DNA from 4 places in the Streptomyces sp. NBC_00887 genome. Region 1 is predicted to be linked to each of the others. Evidence: riboswitches for the same ligand, from Rfam matches in the RefSeq annotation. Region 1 holds a riboswitch; each other region holds the start of a gene.

Region 1 (4,795 bases):
CGAACTCGAGGGCGACGGCGGCGAGCTCCTGGAGGTTCTCGATGCGGGTCTCGTCCTGCGGGTCGGTGGACGCCTGGAGTTCGGCGAGATAGCCGGTCCGCTCCATGACGGCCTCCACCACGACCGCCGGTCCGGCGCCGGACTCCACGATCGTGCGGAGCTCCTCCATCAGCGTGTTGAACCGCTTCACCGCGTTGGACGAGCGTGCCGCCATGCCGTACGCCTCGTCGACGCGGCGCAGCGCCTGCGGGAAGGAGATCTTCTCGCGCATCGACAGGGCGTCGATCATCGCCTCGGCCCGGTCGCCGATGCCCCGCTTCGGCACGTTGAGGATGCGTCGCAGCGGGACGGTGTCCTCGGGGTTGGAGAGGACCCGGAGGTAGGCCAGGACGTCCCTGACCTCCTTGCGCTCGTAGAAGCGCACTCCGCCGACGACCTTGTAGGGCAGCCCGACGCGGATGAAGATCTCTTCGAAGACACGGGACTGGGCGTTCGTCCGGTAGAAGACGGCGACGTCGCCCGCCTTCGCGTCCCCGGCGTCCGTCAGCCGGTCGATCTCGTCGGCGACGAACTGTGCCTCGTCGTGCTCGGTGTCGGCGACGTATCCGGTGATCCGGGTGCCGGCGCCCGCATTCGTCCAGAGGTTCTTGGGGCGGCGGCTCTCGTTGCGCTCGATGACGGCGTTGGCCGCGGACAGGATCGTCTGCGTGGAACGGTAGTTCTGCTCCAGCATGATCGTCTTCGCGTCCGGGTAGTCCTCCTCGAACTGGAGGATGTTGCGGATGGTCGCGCCGCGGAAGGCGTAGATCGACTGGTCCGCGTCACCGACGACGCACAGCTCACCCGGGGCGTCGGCCTCGCCCGCCGGGCCCACCAGCTCGCGTACGAGGGTGTACTGCGCGTGGTTGGTGTCCTGGTACTCGTCGACCATCACGTGCCGGAAGCGGCGGCGGTAGTGCTCGGCGACATCGGGGAACGCCTGGAGCAGGTGCACCGTCGTCATGATGATGTCGTCGAAGTCCAGCGCGTTGGCCTCGCGCAGCCGCGCCTGGTAGAGCGCGTAGGCCTGGGCCAGCGTCTTCTCGAAGCCGTCGGCGGCCTGGCCCGCGAAGGTCTCCTCGTCGATCAGCTCGTTCTTCAGGTTCGAGACCTTCGCCGTGAACGACTTCGGCGGATAGCGCTTCGGGTCGAGGTCCAGGTCGCGGCAGACCAGCGCCATCAGCCGCTTGGAGTCGGCGGCGTCGTAGATCGAGAACGACGAGGTGAAGCCGAGGCGCTTCGACTCGCGGCGCAGGATCCGCACGCACGCGCTGTGGAAGGTCATGACCCACATGGCGTTGGCGCGCGGTCCGACGAGCTGCTCGACGCGCTCCTTCATCTCGCCCGCGGCCTTGTTGGTGAAGGTGATCGCGAGGATCTGCCCCGGGTGCACCCCGCGCTCGGCCAGCAGATGGGCGATCCGGTGCGTCAGCACCCGGGTCTTCCCCGAGCCCGCCCCGGCGACGATGAGCAGCGGGGAGCCCGCGTGGACGACGGCGGCGCGCTGCTCGGTGTTCAGCCCGTCGAGCAGCGCGGCGGAGTCGACGACGGGGCGCGGGGCGCCGTCGCGGTAGTAGGCCTCGCGCGGCGGCGGGGGCCCGTCGAATACACCTCCGAAGAGGTCCTCTGGCACCGCTTCGGGTGCGTGGTCCTCGGGAGGTGGCGGGGGGCCCTCGTCCGCTTGCTGGAGGCCGGTCAGGAAACTGTCGTCAAAGAGGCTGCTCATCGCCTGACGAGTCTAGGCGGCCGCACCGACACCCCGGGGCCGCATTCCGCACGATGCCCCCGATCCGTGCGCGCACCGAGACGGATTGCCCACAGTGCGTAGGGATTCAGTAGTTGTTCCCGCTGTGGGGCCACTCAATCCGGAAAGGTCACGGAAATGTATCGGGCATATCGAACATCAACCTTCACAGGGACGCCACGGGTTGGCTAGCGTGCTCCGACGGGTGACCGTTACCCCCTTGAGGCGAACCACGCCGCGCGGGCACCCTCGCCGAATCCGTCACTCCCGCACGGGAGTCCGGAACCGGGGACCCACACGCAGCACCGGGGTGAATCGGTCCGTCCCGCTGGACCGTAGGGCAGCCTTCCGTTCCGCCCGAACCCGACAGCTAACCCGGTAGGCGGTCCACGGAAGGAGATGCCGGCCTTGGCGTCGCATCGCAAACCGCGCACCCGTGTGCGCACCAGCTCCCCTGCCGTCGGGCTCACGACGGCGGCACTCGCGTCCGTCACCCTGCTCTCCACACAGAGCGCGACGGCCGCCCCGGCGGAGCCCAAGCCCAGCATCGAAGAAGTGCAGAAGAAGGTGGACGACCTCTACCGCCAGGCGGGAACGGCGACCCAGCAGTACAACAAGGCGAAGGCGTCCTCCACCCAGCAGCGCTCCAAGGTCGACGCGCTCCTCGAAGCCGCGGCCAAGCGCGCCGACAAGCTGAACGAGACGCGCCGGGAGCTGGGCAACTACGCGGCCGCGCAGTACCGCAGCGGCGCGATAGCCCCCACGGCCACCTTCTTCCTCGCGGACGACCCGCAGTCGTACTTCGACCAGGACCAGCTGATGGCCCGGATGACCAGCCAGCAGCAGAAGGCGGTCGCCGACTTCCGTACGCAGCAGAGCGAGGCGGCGACCAAGCGGGTCGAGGCGACGAAGAGCCTGCAGACGCTCACCGAGTCGCAGACCACGCTGCGCACCAGCAAGCAGCAGGTGCAGAACAAGCTGGCCGAGGCGCGCACGCTGCTGTCGGAGCTGACCGCCGAGGAGAAGGCGCGGCTCGCGGAGCTGGAGCGCAAGAAGGAGGCGGAGGCCAGGCGCAAGGCGGAGGAGCTCGCGCGCGAGCAGGCCGCCACCGCGAAGGCGGAGGCGGACCGGGCGGCCGAGGAGGCCTCGAAGGAGGAGGCGGGCACCGGCACCGGCACCGGCACCGGATCCGACAGCAGCTACGCCTCGAAGGCGGACAAGGTCCTGGCCTTCGCCCGGGACCAGATCGGCAAGCCGTACGTCTGGGGGGCGACGGGCCCGTCCTCGTACGACTGCTCCGGGCTGACGCAGGCCGCGTGGAAGGCGGCGGGCGTCGACCTGCCCCGCACCACCTGGGACCAGGTCGAGGTCGGCACCCGGGTGGCCACCGCCGATCTGAAGCCGGGGGACCTGGTCTTCTTCTACGACGACATCAGCCACGTCGGCATCTACAAGGGCGACGGGATGATGATCCACGCGCCGAAGCCGGGCGCGAACGTGCGCGAGGAGTCGATCTACTACATGCCGATCTACGGCAGCGTGCGCCCGGCGTAGCGGTACGGAGCGCACAGACGGAGCTGCCTACGGGCCCGGCGGACACCGGGCCCGTGGGGCTGCCCGTCACGGCCGGGGTGGCGGCGCCCGGCGGACACCGGGCCCTGCGGCTGCCCGGTCAGGTCCAGAGCGTGGCGATGAAGATGTTGGCGACCGTCAGCCCGCCGACCGCCATGAAGGCGCCCTTGTCGACCTTCTCCTCGTCGCGCTTCACATAGACGAGCGCCAGGATCACGACCAGGATCAGCAGCTTGATGCCGATCTTGACATTGTTCACCGGCTGGTCGTCCGCCTGGTTGAGCCCGACCAGGGCGACACCCGTGACGAGCATCGTCAGCGCACCGTGCAGCATCGCCGGCCCGAAGCGCGCGGCGCCCTCCCCCACGGCCTTCATCTGGGTGAGGAATCCGCCCAGCAGGGAGGCGATCCCGATGATGTGCAGGGCCACGAACACATTGATGAGTACGTCCATGGCCGCAGCGTAGCCGCGGCCATATCACCACTCTTCGGCCAGGTACTACTTCCTTACGGCTTCGCTCTCGACCCGAGCGAATTGCCCGACTACAGCTGGTTTTTCCGGTCACTTGCAGAGATCGAAACGTCAGATTGAGGCAATAGCTGTCATTACGACTCCTGCCCGTGCCTCGGGTTTAGCGTCCCTCCCAGGTGACCGACTCTCCACCGCCGCTCCCGTACCGGGCGGCACCCCGGTCACCCCGCCAGGTTCCGGTGGCGGGCCACTCCCCCTGTGGTGGCCCGGCACCGGTACCGGCGGGCCCGCCGGTACCCCCCGACGGGCAGTCGAACGGAAGGACCCGCGCCCCCGTGGCCGCCCAACGCAAAGCCGCTCACCGCAAACCCAAGCAGAGCCCGTTCACCGGGCCCGCTGCCCGCACCGCCGCCACTCTGGCCCTCGCCGGGGCGGCTACCGCGACCGCCTTCGAGGGCGCCGCCCAGGCCGAGCCCCAGCTCACCCCGGCCCAGGTGAAGTCCGAGGTCGACCGGCTGTACCACGAGGCCGAGGTCGCCACCGAGCAGTACAACGGCGCGAAGGAGAAGGCGACCGCGACCGCGAAGTCCCTGGACGCCCTGCGCGACGAGGCCGCCCGCCGGACGGAGCGCCTCAACGCCGCGCGCGACGCCCTCGGCTCGTTCGCCGCCGCGCAGTACCGAAGCGGCGGGCTCGACCCCGCCGTCCAGCTGGCGCTCTCCTCCGACCCCGACCAGTACCTGGAGCGCGCCTCCTACCTGGACCGGACCGGGGACCGGCAGGCCGGCGCGGTCAACGGCGTCCGCAGGCAGCTCACCGAGGTCGCCCAGCTGCGCGCCCGGGCCGACGAGGAAATCGCCGCGCTCGCGGACCGCCAGGCCGAGCTGAAGAAGCACCGGAGCGCGGTCCGCACCAAGCTGGCCGACGCCCGCAAGCTCCTGGCCACCCTCACGGCTGCCCAGCGCGCG
Region 2 (4,795 bases), 1.9 Mb from region 1:
GGCCCGCAGGCGCCACCTCCTGCAGTCGTTGCTCCAGGCCGAGGGCATGCCCCACGACGGGTACCGCGAGCGCTTCGGCACCGATCCCTTCGGGGACTTCCCGGGCGAACTGGGCGCCTTCGAGGAGCGCGGCTGGCTGGACGGGACCGCCGGCCCCGGCCTGCTGCGGCTCTCCCCCGAGGGCCTCGCCCACTCCGACGCGCTCGGCCCGGAACTGTTCTCCCCCGCCGTACGGGCCGCGATGGCCGCGTACGAGGTGAAGTGAGCACCGTGACGCCGACGCCTGCGGACCTGACGATTCTCTACCGGGGCCCGCTGGCGTCGTGCGACTACGACTGCCCCTACTGCCCGTTCGCCAAGCGGCGGGACAGCGGGGAGCAGCTGCGGGCCGACCGTGCGGCTCTGGAGCGGTTCACGGCGTGGGCCGCCGCGCAGACCGGCGAGCGGTTGTCGGTGCTCTTCACACCGTGGGGCGAGGGGCTGGTCCGGTCCTGGTACCGGCACGCTCTCGTCGAGCTGTCCCGGCTCCCGCACATCGGCCGGGTCGCCATCCAGACCAATCTCAGCGGGCGCACCGGCTGGCTGGCCGACGCGGCGCGGGACAAGGTCGCCCTGTGGTGCACGTACCACCCCGGCCAGACGCCGTACGAGCGGTTCCTCGGCAGGTGCCGGGAGCTGACCGCTCTGGGGGTCCGCCACAGCGTCGGAGTCGTGGGGCTGGACGCCCATCTCGACGAGGCGCGGAGGCTGCGCGAGGCGCTGCCCGCTGAGGTGTACCTCTGGGTCAACGCCGCCGAGGGGCACACGTATACGGACGAGGAGGCGGACCGTTGGACGGCCCTGGACCCTCTGTTCCCGTACAGCCGGCATCCGCACCGCTCGGCCGGGATGCCCTGTCGGACGGGTGAGTCGGTCGTCTCGGTGGACGGCGACGGCACGGTGCGCCGCTGTCACTTCGTCCCCGCCGAACTCGGCAACCTCTACGACGGCAGCTTCCGGCGCTCGTCGGGTCCGCGAGGCTGTCCGCTCGACGTGTGCGACTGCCACATCGGCTATGTGCACCTGGAGACGCTGCCGTTGTACGACGTCTTCGCCGGCGGCGTGCTGGAGCGGATACCCGCCGGCCCGGTACGGGTGCCGACCGCGGACGCGCCGCGTGGAGCGGTGCCGCGGCGCTCCCTCCCCGTCATCACTCGCTGAGCGCACTGACCGCACTGATCACCCGCGTCGGGTACGCGTGTGATCAGTGCGCTCGGAGGTGCTCAGAGCGGGAGCAGGTCGGGGCGTTTGGCCTCGACGTGGTCGCCGGAGGACTCGCCGCGCAGGCGCCGGCCGATCCACGGGACGAGGTACTCGCGGGCCCAGGCCATGTCGTCGCGGCGCACCTCGAGTGCCCCGCGCTGTACCTGCGGAGGCCACACCTGGTCGGGGTCGGCCGGCACGTCGAGGCCGAGGACCTGGGCGGCGCGCAGCGCGACCCGGGTGTGTCCCTCCGCCGAGAGGTGCAGCCGGTCGTTGTCCCAGGCGCGCCTGTCCTGCACGGACCGCAGCGACCACAGGTCCAGGACCGGGCAGTCGTAGCGGTCGGCGATGGACCGCACATGGGCGGTGTACGTGGCGATCTTGCCCCGCAGGTGCCGGAGCACCGGAACGCCTCGGGTGTCGAAGCCGGTGGTGATCATGACGGTGCCGACCGAACGGGTCAGGTCGGCGACCGCGCGCTCGAAGCGTTCGGCCACGTCGTCCGGGTCGGAGCCGGGCCGGATGATGTCGTTGCCGCCCGCGCAGAAGCTCACCAGATCCGGTGCGAGCTCCTTGGCGCGGGGGACCTGCTCCTCGACTATCTGGTCGAGGAGGCGTCCGCGTACGGCGAGATTGGCGTACCGGAAGTTCCCGTGCGGGCCGTCCGCGGGGCCGGCCGCTGCAGCGGGGAGTGGGAGCTGGTCCGCCAGGATGACCGCGAAACGGTCCGCCCAGCCGATGAGCGTCCCGTCGGGGCCGGGGTCTCCGACGCCCTCGGTGAAGCTGTCGCCAATCGCTGCGTACGACCCGATGGTGCCTCGTTGTTTGTTTCTCGAATCGTCTGCCACAAGCGCATATCCTGCACCTTCGAATGTGACCTACGCGACCGTAATAAGGGGTTGACGGGTGGTGAGATAGACCACCCGGTCAGGTTTTGGTAAAGCCGGAATAAGCAGAGGGGCGGTGCGCCGCCGCGCACCGCCCCTCTTGGGCTCACCGAGCCGCCCGATTGCGTCAGATGGAGACGCCGTGCGAGCGCAGGTAGGCGATCGGGTCGACGTCCGAGCCGTAGCTCGGGCCGGTGCGGACCTCGAAGTGGAGGTGCGGGCCGGTGGAGTTGCCGGTGGAACCGGAGAGGCCGATCTGCTGGCCGCCGGTGACGGTCTGGCCGGCCGAGACGCCGAGCGACGACAGGTGGGCGTACTGGGAGTACATGCCGTCGTCGTGCTTGATGACGACCTCGTTGCCGTACGCACCGCTCCAGCCCGCGGAGACCACGGTGCCCGGGCCGATGGACCGGACGCTGGTGCCGGAGGCGGCCTGGAAGTCGGCGCCGGTGTGGTAACCGCTGGACCAGCTGGCACCGGCGACGCGGTACTGGGTGGAGACGCCACCGTCGGCCACCGGGGTGGTGTAGCCGGAGCTGTCGCTCTCCGAAGCACCGGTGGTGTCGGCGGCGTTGGTGGCCGTCGACGCCTTCTCGGCCGGCGCGGCGGCCTTCGGGGCCGACTCCGCCTTCGAGGGGGCAGCCTTCGACGGGGCGGCCTTCGACGGGGCGGCCTTCGACGGGGCGGCCTTGGAGGGCGCGGACTCCGTGGTGGAACCGGATGCCTTGACGCCGAGGGTCAGCTTCATGCCCGGGAAGATCAGGCTCGGGTTGTCGCCGACGACCTCACGGTTGTCCTTGTACAGCTTCTCCCAGCCGCCCTTGACCTTCTTGTCGGCCGCGATCTTCGCCAGATAGTCACCGGCGACCACGGAGTAGGTCCTGGGGGCGCCCTGCTTCTTCGCCACGGAGGCGGCCGGCGCGTGGTGCGCCGCACTGGCGGCCGCGGGCTTGGCTGCGGGCGCGGACTGCTCGGCGGCGAACGCGCCGGTGGCGCCGATCAGCGGAAGGGCGAGGACGGCGCCGCCGGTCCCTGCGGCGAGGACGCCGCGGGAGATCGGGCTGGCCTTCGTACGACGGTGCTTACCCTTTGCGGGCATGGGGAATTCCTCTCCGGCGCCTGCGAGGTGAGCTGTCGGGTTCGGACTGGAGATGCCCGGCCGCGCTGAGCGCGTCTTGACCCCAAGCCGTTCCGGATCACTCCGGTCGGCGGCTTACCTGGTTCCCCCGCTCCTGCCACACGTGAGTCGGTGCGGATTCCGGGCGGCGGCAGGATGAGGCGTTCCGTCCGGATTGACGGTGACCGTAAGCGAGTCAGGACGCCGGGAACAAGCCACCGGTTGCGTACCGGAATGAGCGGTTCAATTCCGTTACGGAATTCCGGTCACACTCCGTGGATTACGGATCTTGGCTTTCCGCGCGGCGTAAGGATTACCTCTCGGCAGTTTCGCCACACACCGTCACGGATATGATCCCGCTCACCTGCCGAGCCCCATCTCCCATGCAAGCGGGGCATGTTCTGCTAAATACACCAATACGGACATGTCATGCTCGCGGGCCGCCGGTCACCCCGGCAGGAAAGGCGCCGAAGGGCGAAACGATTGCCCGATGAATCCATGTCGTATCGTCGCGGGCGTGCCCCCGTCGGCGAGCGGCGCCGACGCCAGACACTCCAGGAGTCCTTGTGACGCAGCAGCTGCCAGAGGTTCCGTCGACAGACGCCGAGCTGACCGGGGTCCGCAACTTCCGCGACGTGGGCGGCCTGCCGACCACGGACGGCGGCAGGGTGCGCTACCGGCGCCTCTACCGCAGCGGCCACCTGGCGCACGCCACCGAGACGGACACGGCATTCCTGGCCGGACTCGGCCTGCACACCGTCTTCGACTTCCGCAACGCCGCCGACCACAAGCTCGACGGCCTCGATGTGGAACTGCCAGGCGTCCGGAATGTCAGCATTCCGCTCTCCGACCCGGCCGACGGCGCCGAGTTCTGGCGACTGGTGCGCGACGGCGACATCCAGCAGCTGCGCTCGATCCTCGCCGACGGCAAGGGGACGGCCCGCATGATCGCGTCGTACCGGTCGATCATCACGGACCGCACCGCGGAGCACAGCAGGGTGCTGCACGCGCTGGCCGAGGACAGCGTGCCGGCGCTGATGCACTGCGCGGCGGGCAAGGACCGGGCCGGCCTGTCGATCGCGATCTCGCTGCTGGCCGTCGGCGTCGAGAAGGAGGCCGTCGAGGCCGACTACCTCAAGTCCAACGACGCGCACCGCCGCTACAAGGTGCGGCGCAGCGACACGTCGTCGGCAGGGATGTCGGACGAGGTGATGGAGCTACTCAACCCGCTCTTCGGTGCGCATTCCGACTACCTCGCCGCCGCCTTCGCCGCGATCGAGGAGACCTGGGGCGGCACGGACCGCTACCTCAGCGAGGGGCTGAAGCTCGCGCCCGAAACCCGCGAGAGGCTGCGCGAGCGTCTCGTCGAGGAGGCGTAGCGCAGGCGGTCAGCCTTTGCCCGCCACGGTGAACAGGAGAAAGAGGAAGGCCGCGACGACGTGGCCGGCCACCAGGTAGGCGACGAGCCGGATGACCACGCCGCGGGGCATCTTCCGCTCCTGCGTGTCCTTGCTCCCCCGCGGGCGCGGGGTGAGCGGGTCGTAGTGCT
Region 3 (4,795 bases), 1.6 Mb from region 1:
TCGAGGATCTCCTCGATGCGCAGCAGCTGGTTGTACTTGGCGACACGGTCCGAGCGGGCCGGGGCGCCGGTCTTGATCTGGCCGCAGTTCACGGCGACGGCGAGGTCGGCGATCGTGACGTCCTCGGTCTCACCGGAGCGGTGGGACATCATGCACTTGAAGCCGTTGCGCTGGGCCAGCTCGACGGCGTCCAGGGTCTCGGTCAGCGAACCGATCTGGTTGACCTTGACGAGCAGGGCGTTGGCCGAGCCCTCCTCGATGCCACGGGCCAGGCGCTCGGGGTTGGTGACGAACAGGTCGTCACCGACGATCTGCACCTTGCCGCCGAGCTTGTCGGTGATGACCTTCCAGCCGGCCCAGTCGTCCTCGTACAGCGGGTCCTCGATGGAGACCAGCGGGTACGCGGAGACGAGCTCCTCGTAGTACTCGGTCATCTCGGCGGCCGAGCGGGACTTGCCCTCGAACTCGTAGACGCCGTCCTTGTAGAACTCGGACGCGGCGACGTCGAGAGCGAGCGCGATGTCGCGGCCCGGAACGTAGCCGGCTTCCTTGACGGCTTCGAGGATCAGGTCCAGGGCGGCGCGGTTGGACTCGAGGTTCGGGGCGAAGCCGCCCTCGTCACCGAGACCGGTGGACAGGCCCTTGGTCTTCAGGACCTTCTTCAGCGTGTGGTAGATCTCCGCGCCCCAGCGAAGGGCCTCGGAGAAGGACTCGGCGCCGATCGGCGCGATCATGAACTCCTGGATGTCCACGTTGGAGTCGGCGTGCGAGCCGCCGTTCAGGATGTTCATCATCGGAACGGGCAGCAGGTGCGCGTTCGGGCCGCCGAGGTAGCGGAACAGCGGCAGGTCGGACGCCTCGGACGCGGCGTGGGCCACGGCCAGCGAGACGCCGAGGATGGCGTTGGCGCCGAGGGAGCCCTTGTTCTCGGTGGCGTCGAGGTCGAACATCGCCTGGTCGATGAGGCGCTGCTCGGTGGCGTCGTAACCGACGAGCTCCGGGCCGATCTGCTCGATGACGGCGAGGACGGCCTTCTCGACACCCTTGCCGTGGTAGCGGTTGGGGTCACCGTCGCGAAGCTCAATGGCCTCGAACGCACCGGTGGAGGCGCCGGACGGAACGGCAGCACGTCCCGTGCTGCCGTCGTCGAGGCCAACCTCGACCTCGACCGTGGGGTTGCCCCGGGAGTCGAGGATTTCCCTGGCTACGACGACGTCGATGGACGGCACGAGGCATCTCCTTCTGGGATATGACGCTGGTTGTGCAGGGTCACTGTGGCCTTGCGCCCCGAGCCTAACCGGCTCGGCCCCCTGCATCGGCCGACCGCCCGTCCCCTGGGACGAAAAAGGACCCAAGGGCCTGCATTCCGGGCAAAGGTCCAGAAATCTACTGACCAGTAACCACAAGAGTTGAACGATCCCGTCCGCGGTGCGCCCCTGCGGCACACCGCGGAAACGACCCCGGCCCGGCGCACACGGGGGTGAGTGCGCCGGGCCGGGAGGGAACGCGTCGGGTGCCGCCGGACACCCTCCCGCGGCCCTGAAGCCTTCGGGGAGGAGAGACCCGGGACTACTTCAGGTGGAGCTGCTGACCCGGGAAGATCAGGTCGGCGTCCTCGACGATGTCGTCGTTGAGCTTGAACAGCTTCTGCCAGCCGCCCTTGACCTTCTTCGCGTCGGCGATCGTGCTCAGGGTGTCGCCTGCCTTCACCTTGTACTCGCCGTCACCCTTCTTGACCTTGTCGCCGGTCGGGGTCGTGACGGTCTTCGACGCCTCGGGGGCGGTGCGCTTCTCGCTGCGCGTGGTGGGCTGCTCGGCCTTGCGCTCCGGCTGGGCGGCCTTGTCGGCGCCCGTCGCGGAGGCGTCGACACCCGGGTCCACACCGTCGTCGGTCAGGCCGCCGGCGCCGGCGCAGGCCCAGGCGCCCGGGCCCTGCAGGTCGAGGAGCTTCTCGGCTGCGGTGATCTGCTGGGCCTTGCTGGCCAGGTCGGCGCGGGCGGCGAACTGCGTACCGCCGGCGGCTGCCCAGCTGGACTGCGAGAACTGCAGACCGCCGTAGTAGCCGTTGCCCGTGTTGATGGACCAGTTGCCACCGGACTCGCACTGCGCGACGGCGTCCCACGTGGCGACGGAGGCGGCGGAGGCACCGGTCGCGCCCATCAGCGGGACGGCGACCGCGGCACCGGTGACGCCGGCCAGGGTGGCGATACGGACGGCCTTGGACGGGCGACGGTGCTTGCCCTTGCTCGAAAGCAGCATGGTTCTCCTCACCGACGCCTACGAGGTGAGCTGTCGGGTTCGGGCCTGTGAGTTGCCCGGTCGCTCGCACTGGCAAGCGACTTCACCCCGAGCCGGCCCTCGCCCGTCTTCCGACGGCCGGGTCCGGCACTTACCTGGGTCCCCCGCTCCTGCCTACGGCGCTTTACGCGTCGATCCCTTCGACCGACGGCAGGATTCGGCGTGACGGTCGAAGGTGCCCGCGGTGCGAGCGGTTCCGACCGTAGACATAGGCAACCCCCACATTCAAAGATGGACATCACGGACAATCAGCCCTTACCCGCACCAGGTGAAGGATCGTTTTCGCAGGTCGGAGGCATCGCCGGCGAACCGGGCGGGCAAGAAGCGTGAGTTGACGCAAAGAGACCCATGTCTCACTTAGACATAAGTGGACATAGGCCTCTGAACTGCCCCCGGATTTGGGGTGTTTTCCCGAATTGGATCAGTTGCCGGCAGCGGCTTCCGCACCGGCCCCGGCGGTCTTCTCGTCCGCCTGTGCGCCCAGGTCGAGGTTCTGTCCGGGAAGGATCAGGTCCGGGTCGGAGCCCAGCTCGTCCTTGTTGGCCTCGTAGAGCGCCGTCCAGCCGCCGGGCAGTTCCTGCGCGTCCGCGATCGCCCAGAGGTTGTCGCCCGTGCGGACGGTGTAGGTGCCGTCGCCGCCGTCGCGCGCGTCGGCGTCACCGCGCGACGCGTGCCGGCCGGACTCGCGCCCGTCCGTCGAGCCCGTTCCGGCGCTCGCCTCCGGGGCCGGGGTGCCGCGGTGCTTGCCGCCCGGCGCTCCCGTCGAGCCGTCAGAGGTCTCGGACGTCTCGGGCGAGGGGAAGGAGTCAGGCTTGTCGGATCCGGTCGACTTGTCGGCTTTGCCGGTTTCGCCACCGCGGTTGTCCGTGTTCCTGTTCCCGCTCGCGTTGCCCGACGCATCGGACGAGGGGGTGGCCGACGCGTCGTCGGACGGGGTCGCTGTGTCCGACGGCTCGGTGGTCGGCTCACTGCCCGGGTCGACACCCGGGAGCGTGTTGTCGAGCGCGAGCCCGGAGATCACCGCGCAGCTGGCCCACGCCGTCACCCCCTGGTCGTCGAGCACCTTCTCCGCCACGGATATCTGCTGCGAGCGGCTGGCCAGGTCGGCGCGGGGCGCGAACGCCGTGCCGCCGTATTCCGACCAGGTGTCCTGCGAGAGCTGCAGGCCGCCGTAGTAGCCGTTGCCGAGGTCGGCGCTCCACATGCCACCGCTCTCGCACTCGGCGACCCGGTCCCAGGTCGAGGCGTCGGCTGCGTGCGCACCGGTCGCGCCGAGCAGCGGGATGGCGATGGCCGACCCTGTGACGCCTGCGGCGACGACGATGGCGGGTGCCTGCCGAGGGCGACGGTGTCTGCCGTTCGCGGAGCCCATGGGATTGCCTTCCGTGTGACTGACGTGTGACTGGTGAGTCGAACGGTGAACCTAGCCGCACTCGAACGTGTGTCACAAGTCGATGCAGCGGAGATCACGTGAAAGTCACAGAGTTGACAGAGTGTCACTTTTTTCGGCGCGGTGTCCGGGATCGAACTCCACGGGAAGAGTGCGCAGTCCGCGCATGATGAGCCCGCCCCGCCATCGCAAATCGGTAGGTTCCGCAGCGAGCCGCAGGTCGGGGAGGCGTCGCAGCAGCGTCGCCAACGCCGCCTGGCCCTCCAGCCGGGCCAGCGGTGCCCCCAGGCAGTAGTGGATGCCGTGCCCGTACCCGAGGTGCTGATTGTCACTCCGAGCGAGATCCAGCGTGTCCGCATCGCGGAATCGCTCCGGGTCCCGGTCGGCGGCGGCCAGCACCACGAGAACGGGGTCCCCGGCCTCGATGCGCTGCCCGCCCAGCGTCACGGGTTCGGTGGCGTACCGCCAGGTGGCGAGCTCCACCGGACCGTCGTACCGCAGCAACTCCTCGATCCCCGTGGCCAGCAGCGCCGTCTCCCCGGCCTCGATCGAGCGCTGGAGCAGCTCGCGCTGTTCCGGGTTGCGCAGCAGGGCGTAGGTGCCGTTGCCGATGAGGTTGACCGTGGTCTCGAAACCGGCGAACAGCAGGATGAAGGCCATCGCCGCGGCTTCGTTCTCGGTGAGGTGCTCGCCGTGGTCACTTGCCCGGATGAGTCCCGAGATCAGGTCGTCGCCGGGATTCTCCCTTTTGCGCTGGATGAGTTCAGCGAGGTAGCCGCGCATCTTCTTGACCGACCTGGCCACCCCGCCGCGCGGACCGCCGCCGTGCCTGATCATCATGCCCGCCCAGTCCCGGAAGTCGTCCTGGTCCTCCGGGGGCACCCCCAGCAGGTCGCAGATCGCGTAGATGGGGAGCGGGAAGGCGAAGTCGTGGATGAGGTCCGCCTTCCCCTCCTCGATGAACGCGTCGATGAGGCGGTCCGTCAGCTCCTGCACGCGCGGCGCGAACTCGGCGACCCGGCGCGGGGTGAACGCCTTGGAGACGAGCCGGCGCAGCCGGGTGTGGTCCGGCGGGTCGATGTTCAGGAGGTGCGTCATCAGGTCCGC
Region 4 (4,795 bases), 4.0 Mb from region 1:
CGTCGTCCACGTCGTAGGCGTCCAGCAACCGGGTCACATCGCCCGGAGTCACTCCGCTCGCACCCGTCTCGATCCGGCTCACCTTCGACTGGTGCCAGCCCAGCAGACGGGCTGCCTCCCGGCTGGTGAGTCCCGTGGTGTGGCGCAGACTCCGCAGCTCCTCCCCGAGCTTGCGTCGGCGTACCGCTGGGCCGTGCCGCATGCCGGCCTCCTTCCGCTCTGCGGGGAGCCGGCCCGTACCGGGTCCGGCTCGGAAGGGGGCCAGTGTTGCGCCCGTATACGGCTTCCGGGGCAGAGTTCACCGTATTGGGCGACAGATATATGCATATCTTGATGGATTGCCGTTACAGAGGGCGGCATCAGTGGCAATCTGGCGCGAAGCACAATCCAGGCCGATCGCAGGTCGGTCAGGGCGGGAAAGGGACGGCGTCGCCATGGCAGACCATCAAGAAGCAACCGCCACTCTGCCGAGCGACCCGGTCTCGGTCTCCCGGGCACGGAGGTACGTGGCCGGCGTTCTCGCCGGCTGGGGCCTCCCCGACGGGACCGACGCCGCCGACACGATCCGGCTGATCGTCTCGGAGCTCGCCACCAACGCCGTCCAGCACACCTTCGGGCAGTCGCCCACCTTCACGGTGGACCTCCGCCTCGACCGGGACGTCGAACTCTATCTGGGAGTGACGGACAGTCACCCCCGCTGGCCCCAACGGCTACCCGCCGCAGTCCAGCAGGACAACGGCCGCGGGATGGTGATCATCAGGGCCCTCGCCAAGGAATGCGGCGGCCGGCTGAGCGTCAGCCCCACCCCGGACGGCGGCAAGACCGTGTCGATCGCGCTTCCCTGGGTCGTGCCCGCTCAGGCCTGACGTCACCGCGCCCCCGTGGCGCGGCCGAAGCCGCTGCGCAGCAGAGCCCTGAGTGTCGCGGCCGCGGCCGTCGACCGGTCACCGCGGTGCACCACGGAGATCGTCCGGCGGAAGGCGGAGGGGTCGAGGCGCCGCACGGCGAGTGGCGTCGGAGACATCGACGCGACCATCTCGGGCACCACCGCCACGCCTACACCCGCGCTGACCAGTGCGCACACCAGCGCGTAGCCGGGGGACTCGCACACCACGGCCGGCGTCGCCCCGGCGTCGGCCAGCGCGCGCTCCACCCCCTGTCGGGGTGGATGCGCGGGTGCGCTGCTGATCAGCGGACGGCCCGCCAGCTCGGTCACCGGGAGCCGGCCGCTGCCCTCGGACAGCGCCTGCCCCACGGCTGTGATCAGTACGAGCTCCTCGACCAGCAGAGGCTCGGCGTACACCCCGGAGGGCAGCGGATCGGCGACAGCCGGTTCGTACGCATGGGTCAGCGCCAGATCCACGTCGCCCGCGGCCACGGCTGCGACCCCGCCGGGCGGCTCGTAGTCCGTCACGGTGAGTTCCACGTCCGGGTGGGCGCGGCGGAACGCACTGAGCACCGGCGGCAGCAGATGAATACCGGCCGTGGTGAAGGTGCCGACCCGCAGCCGCCCTCCCGACAGCCCCGCGAGCCGGGCCAGCTCGTGCCGCGCCTGGTCCATCTCGTCCAGGACCCGTCGGGCACGCCCGGCCAGTAGCTCACCGGCAGCCGTCAGGCGGGCCCCGCGATGGTGGCGCACCAGCAGCGCGGCCCCGGACTCCCGCTCCAGTTTCGCGAGCTGCTGGGAGAGGGCGGGCGCGGTGTAGCCGAGCCTCGCGGCCGCCTTCGTGATCGAACCGGCCTCGGCGACCGCCACCAGTGCGGCCAGCCGCGTCGGATCGTACATAAAGCATTCCTTTTGGCAGACCCAGAAGATTGCAAGTACACGCTAAAGGGCCGGCCGGGTCAGGGTGTACCCATGGACGCACAACTTCTCGCCTTCGTCCCGGTCGCCGCGGGAATGGTCGCCCTGCCCGGCGCGGACTTCACCGTGGTCGTACGCAACGCCCTCGCCTCGCGCCGGTCAGGGATGGCTGCGGCGGTGGGTGTCGCCGGGGGGCTGCTCGTGCACACCGCGCTGGCCGTCGCCGGACTCGCGGCGGTGCTGGTGGCGGTGCCCGTCCTGTTCCGCACCGTGCAGCTGCTCGGTGGCGCCTATGTGCTCCACCTGGGGGTGAGCGCCCTGTACGCGGTCCGGCGGCGGGCGGTTGCGGGCGCCTCCGCACCGGATGAGGCGCCCGCAACCGAACGGGGGCCGGTACGGGCACTGCGCCAGGGCTTCCTGACCAACGCCCTGAACCCGAAGGCGCCTGTGCTCTTCCTCAGCCTGCTGCCCCAGTTCGTCCCCGAGGGGCAGCCGCCGCTTCCCAGAACCCTGCTGCTGGCGGCCGTGGTCGTGGTGCTGGCCCTCCTCTGGTTCCCGGCCGTGGCCCTGCTGGTGGACCGCCTCGGCCGTTGGCTGCGCCGGCCGCGTACCGCCCGCGCGATCGAGGGCGGCAGCGGCGCGGCGCTCACCGCGCTGGGGCTCGTGCTGGTGACCGGGCCCCTGCTGCACTGACTCGGCAGGACCGGCCTCCTGCGGGGCTGGCAGGGACGGCCGGCGGCGGTGTCAGCCGGGGGCAGCCGTCAGCGGACCCGCCCGTACCAGATGCTCTTCGACCAGATCCGTTCCAGCCGGACCACCGCCCCGGTCTTCGGCGAGTGCCAGATCTTGCCGCCGCCGGCGTAGATGCCCACGTGGTAGACGCTCCGGCCCGCGTGGAAGAAGACCAGGTCGCCGCGCCGCCGTTGCGACGAGGAGATGTGGCGGGTCTTGTTGTACTGCTGCTGGGCCGTGCGGGGGAGCTTCTTGCCCGCCTTCTTGAACGCGTAGAGCGTGAGGCCCGAACAGTCGAAGCGGTGGGGGCCGCTGGCGCCGTGCCTGTAGGGCGCTCCCTTCTTCGAGGCGGCGATGTCGAGCGCCCTCGTCGAGTGGGTAGCGGCCCCGGCCTCGTTGACGAGGCCGGGGGCGAGCATGGTGGTACCTACAGCGAATGTGAGAACCGAGGCCGTACCGACCCGGGCGAAAAGAGACGGGACATGAACCTGCGCAGTCATGCGCAACCCTTCGTCAGCCGCCTGTGAAGGATGACCTGTCGGGTTCGGGCTGGCGAAGTTGCCCGGCCGCACTTGGCGGCTTCACCCCGAGGGTCGAAGGGATATCCCGTCGACCCGTTGTGCTCGGGTCCTCCACTCCTGCCGATCCACTTCTGTCGACCAGGCATCCGGACAGCGGCAGGACTCGGCGTCCGCCCGGACCGCCCCGTCGCGGTGGCGGGGGCTTGTCGTCTCAGGGATCTTTACTCACGGGCTGCCGGATTTCCGCGGTGAAGGTTGTTTTGTGAGAGTCATCACGACTGATCCGTTCGGGTGGACGGGGCGGGACCGAAGCTGAGGCGACGCTGTGTGACCGGCCTCGTACCAGCAGCGGAACGGTGAATTCCACTCAGTGTCCGCGCGCACTGCGCAAGTTGAGCTGTCCCCCGTGAGGGGGATGGTCTACGCCGAACGGGTGAGTAAAATTGATCTGCGCATCGGGCGTGTCCGGCTTCGGGGGCATCGGTGCAGCCGTTGACGGAACTGTTCGAAGATCTGGCGGCTCGGGGCAGCCGAGGGTTCCGTAGCCCGGGTGTTCGACGGTGGCGGTGAGCGAGGCGCGTGCACCCCTCGGCGGGAGACGGGCCGGTGACCGTCCTTCCGCAATTCGAGGACGTCTACGGGCGTGCCAGCCCGTGGCGGTCGGCCCAGACGTTGATCGCCCCGGCCAGGTCCGCGGGGCGGTCCTCCGGGGAGTGGTGGCCGGCCGGCCCGTGGCGGGAGACCTCCAGACCCGCGATGTTCTCCTCGCACCAGGCGACTGCCCCCTGGTCGGTCATCGCGCCCGGACCGGGATCGAACGAGGCGAGCAGCTTGGGGACTTCGGGACTGGCGGCCAGCCAGGCGTCGTAGCGTTCGATGCGGGCCACGACGTCGGCGGGTTCGGAGTCCAGCGGCATCATGCGCGTCCACGCCAGGATCGGGCGGCGGCTGTGCGGGGTCGGGAAGGGGCGGCGGTAGACCTCGAGATCGGCCGGATCCAGTGGGGTGGCGAGCGTGCCCGGGAGCCCGTCGATGAACAGCGACTTCTCCAGGATCATCTCCTCGCCCACCCCCGGGGTGCGCAGAAGAGTAAACAACTCCCTTCCGGCCGACGGGAATTCGTCGCCGACCAGCGGTTTGATGATCGCCTCGGTGAAGGCGAGGCCACGCACGCTGTCCGGGAGGCGGGCTGCGCGGTCGAAGGCGAGCGCTCCGCCCCAGTCATGGCCGACGAGGACAGCCTCGGCAAGGCCGAGGGCGTCGAACCAGGCGTCGAGGTAGCGGGCGTGGTCGTCGAAGGAATAGGCGAGGTCGGGCTTGCCGGAGTCGCCCATGCCGATGAGGTCGGGGGCCAGGAGACGGCGGCCGGGCGCGGCCACGCCCGGCAGGACGTTCCGCCACAGGTGCGAGGAGGTGGGGTTGCCGTGGAGGAAGACGAACGGCAGGCCGTCGGGGTCGCCGGACTCGCGGTAGTGAAGGGCGGAATCGAGGACGGGAAGGGTGGGCATCGCGGTGTCACTTCGCTTTCTGTGCGGGAGATTCAGAGATTGAGGCTCTGGACGCGGTCGACGGCCATCTCGACGACGACCAGGTCCGGCGGGGCGGGCGAGGCCGTGCGGTAGCGGTCGGTGTAGCGGCGAACGGCCTCGGCCAGGCGGGCGGGGTCGTCGGTGACGGCGGCCCGGCCTTCGAGAGTGAGCCAGCGGAAGCCGTCCGCCTGGCAGAGCGCGACACGGGC

What was found. A riboswitch is a leader RNA that binds a small molecule or an ion and turns the genes downstream of it on or off. The one in region 1 is predicted to bind cyclic di-AMP.
Region 2: linked by a shared signal. The riboswitch ahead of OG844_RS14285 (peptidoglycan DD-metalloendopeptidase family protein) and the one ahead of OG844_RS23025 (NlpC/P60 family protein) in region 1 are both predicted to bind cyclic di-AMP.
Region 3: linked by a shared signal. The riboswitch ahead of OG844_RS30590 (transglycosylase family protein) and the one ahead of OG844_RS23025 (NlpC/P60 family protein) in region 1 are both predicted to bind cyclic di-AMP.
Region 4: linked by a shared signal. The riboswitch ahead of OG844_RS04935 (C40 family peptidase) and the one ahead of OG844_RS23025 (NlpC/P60 family protein) in region 1 are both predicted to bind cyclic di-AMP.

The regions. Positions count from the first base shown of each region.
Region 1 is NZ_CP108788.1:5,077,905-5,082,699, forward strand. It holds gene pcrA (DNA helicase PcrA) at 1-1,765, opposite strand, end outside; cyclic di-AMP (ydaO/yuaA leader) riboswitch at 2,024-2,184, shown strand; gene OG844_RS23025 (NlpC/P60 family protein) at 2,183-3,337, shown strand; gene OG844_RS23030 (hypothetical protein) at 3,456-3,809, opposite strand; gene OG844_RS23035 (NlpC/P60 family protein) at 4,163-4,795, shown strand, end outside.
Region 2 is NZ_CP108788.1:3,129,810-3,134,604, forward strand. It holds gene OG844_RS14270 (STM4012 family radical SAM protein) at 1-265, shown strand, start outside; gene OG844_RS14275 (STM4011 family radical SAM protein) at 271-1,200, shown strand; gene OG844_RS14280 (SGNH/GDSL hydrolase family protein) at 1,263-2,090, opposite strand; gene OG844_RS14285 (peptidoglycan DD-metalloendopeptidase family protein) at 2,257-3,228, opposite strand; cyclic di-AMP (ydaO/yuaA leader) riboswitch at 3,233-3,391, opposite strand; gene OG844_RS14290 (tyrosine-protein phosphatase) at 3,813-4,625, shown strand; gene OG844_RS14295 (DUF6126 family protein) at 4,635-4,795, opposite strand, start outside.
Region 3 is NZ_CP108788.1:6,681,084-6,685,878, reverse strand. It holds gene eno (phosphopyruvate hydratase) at 1-1,229, opposite strand, end outside; gene OG844_RS30590 (transglycosylase family protein) at 1,570-2,259, opposite strand; cyclic di-AMP (ydaO/yuaA leader) riboswitch at 2,260-2,430, opposite strand; gene OG844_RS30585 (transglycosylase family protein) at 2,720-3,670, opposite strand; gene OG844_RS30580 (cytochrome P450) at 3,776-4,795, opposite strand, start outside.
Region 4 is NZ_CP108788.1:1,092,311-1,097,105, reverse strand. It holds gene OG844_RS04955 (helix-turn-helix domain-containing protein) at 1-202, opposite strand, end outside; gene OG844_RS04950 (ATP-binding protein) at 435-866, shown strand; gene OG844_RS04945 (LysR family transcriptional regulator) at 869-1,786, opposite strand; gene OG844_RS04940 (LysE family translocator) at 1,859-2,497, shown strand; gene OG844_RS04935 (C40 family peptidase) at 2,566-3,036, opposite strand; cyclic di-AMP (ydaO/yuaA leader) riboswitch at 3,039-3,212, opposite strand; gene OG844_RS04930 (haloalkane dehalogenase) at 3,693-4,565, opposite strand; gene OG844_RS04925 (pyridoxamine 5'-phosphate oxidase family protein) at 4,598-4,795, opposite strand, start outside.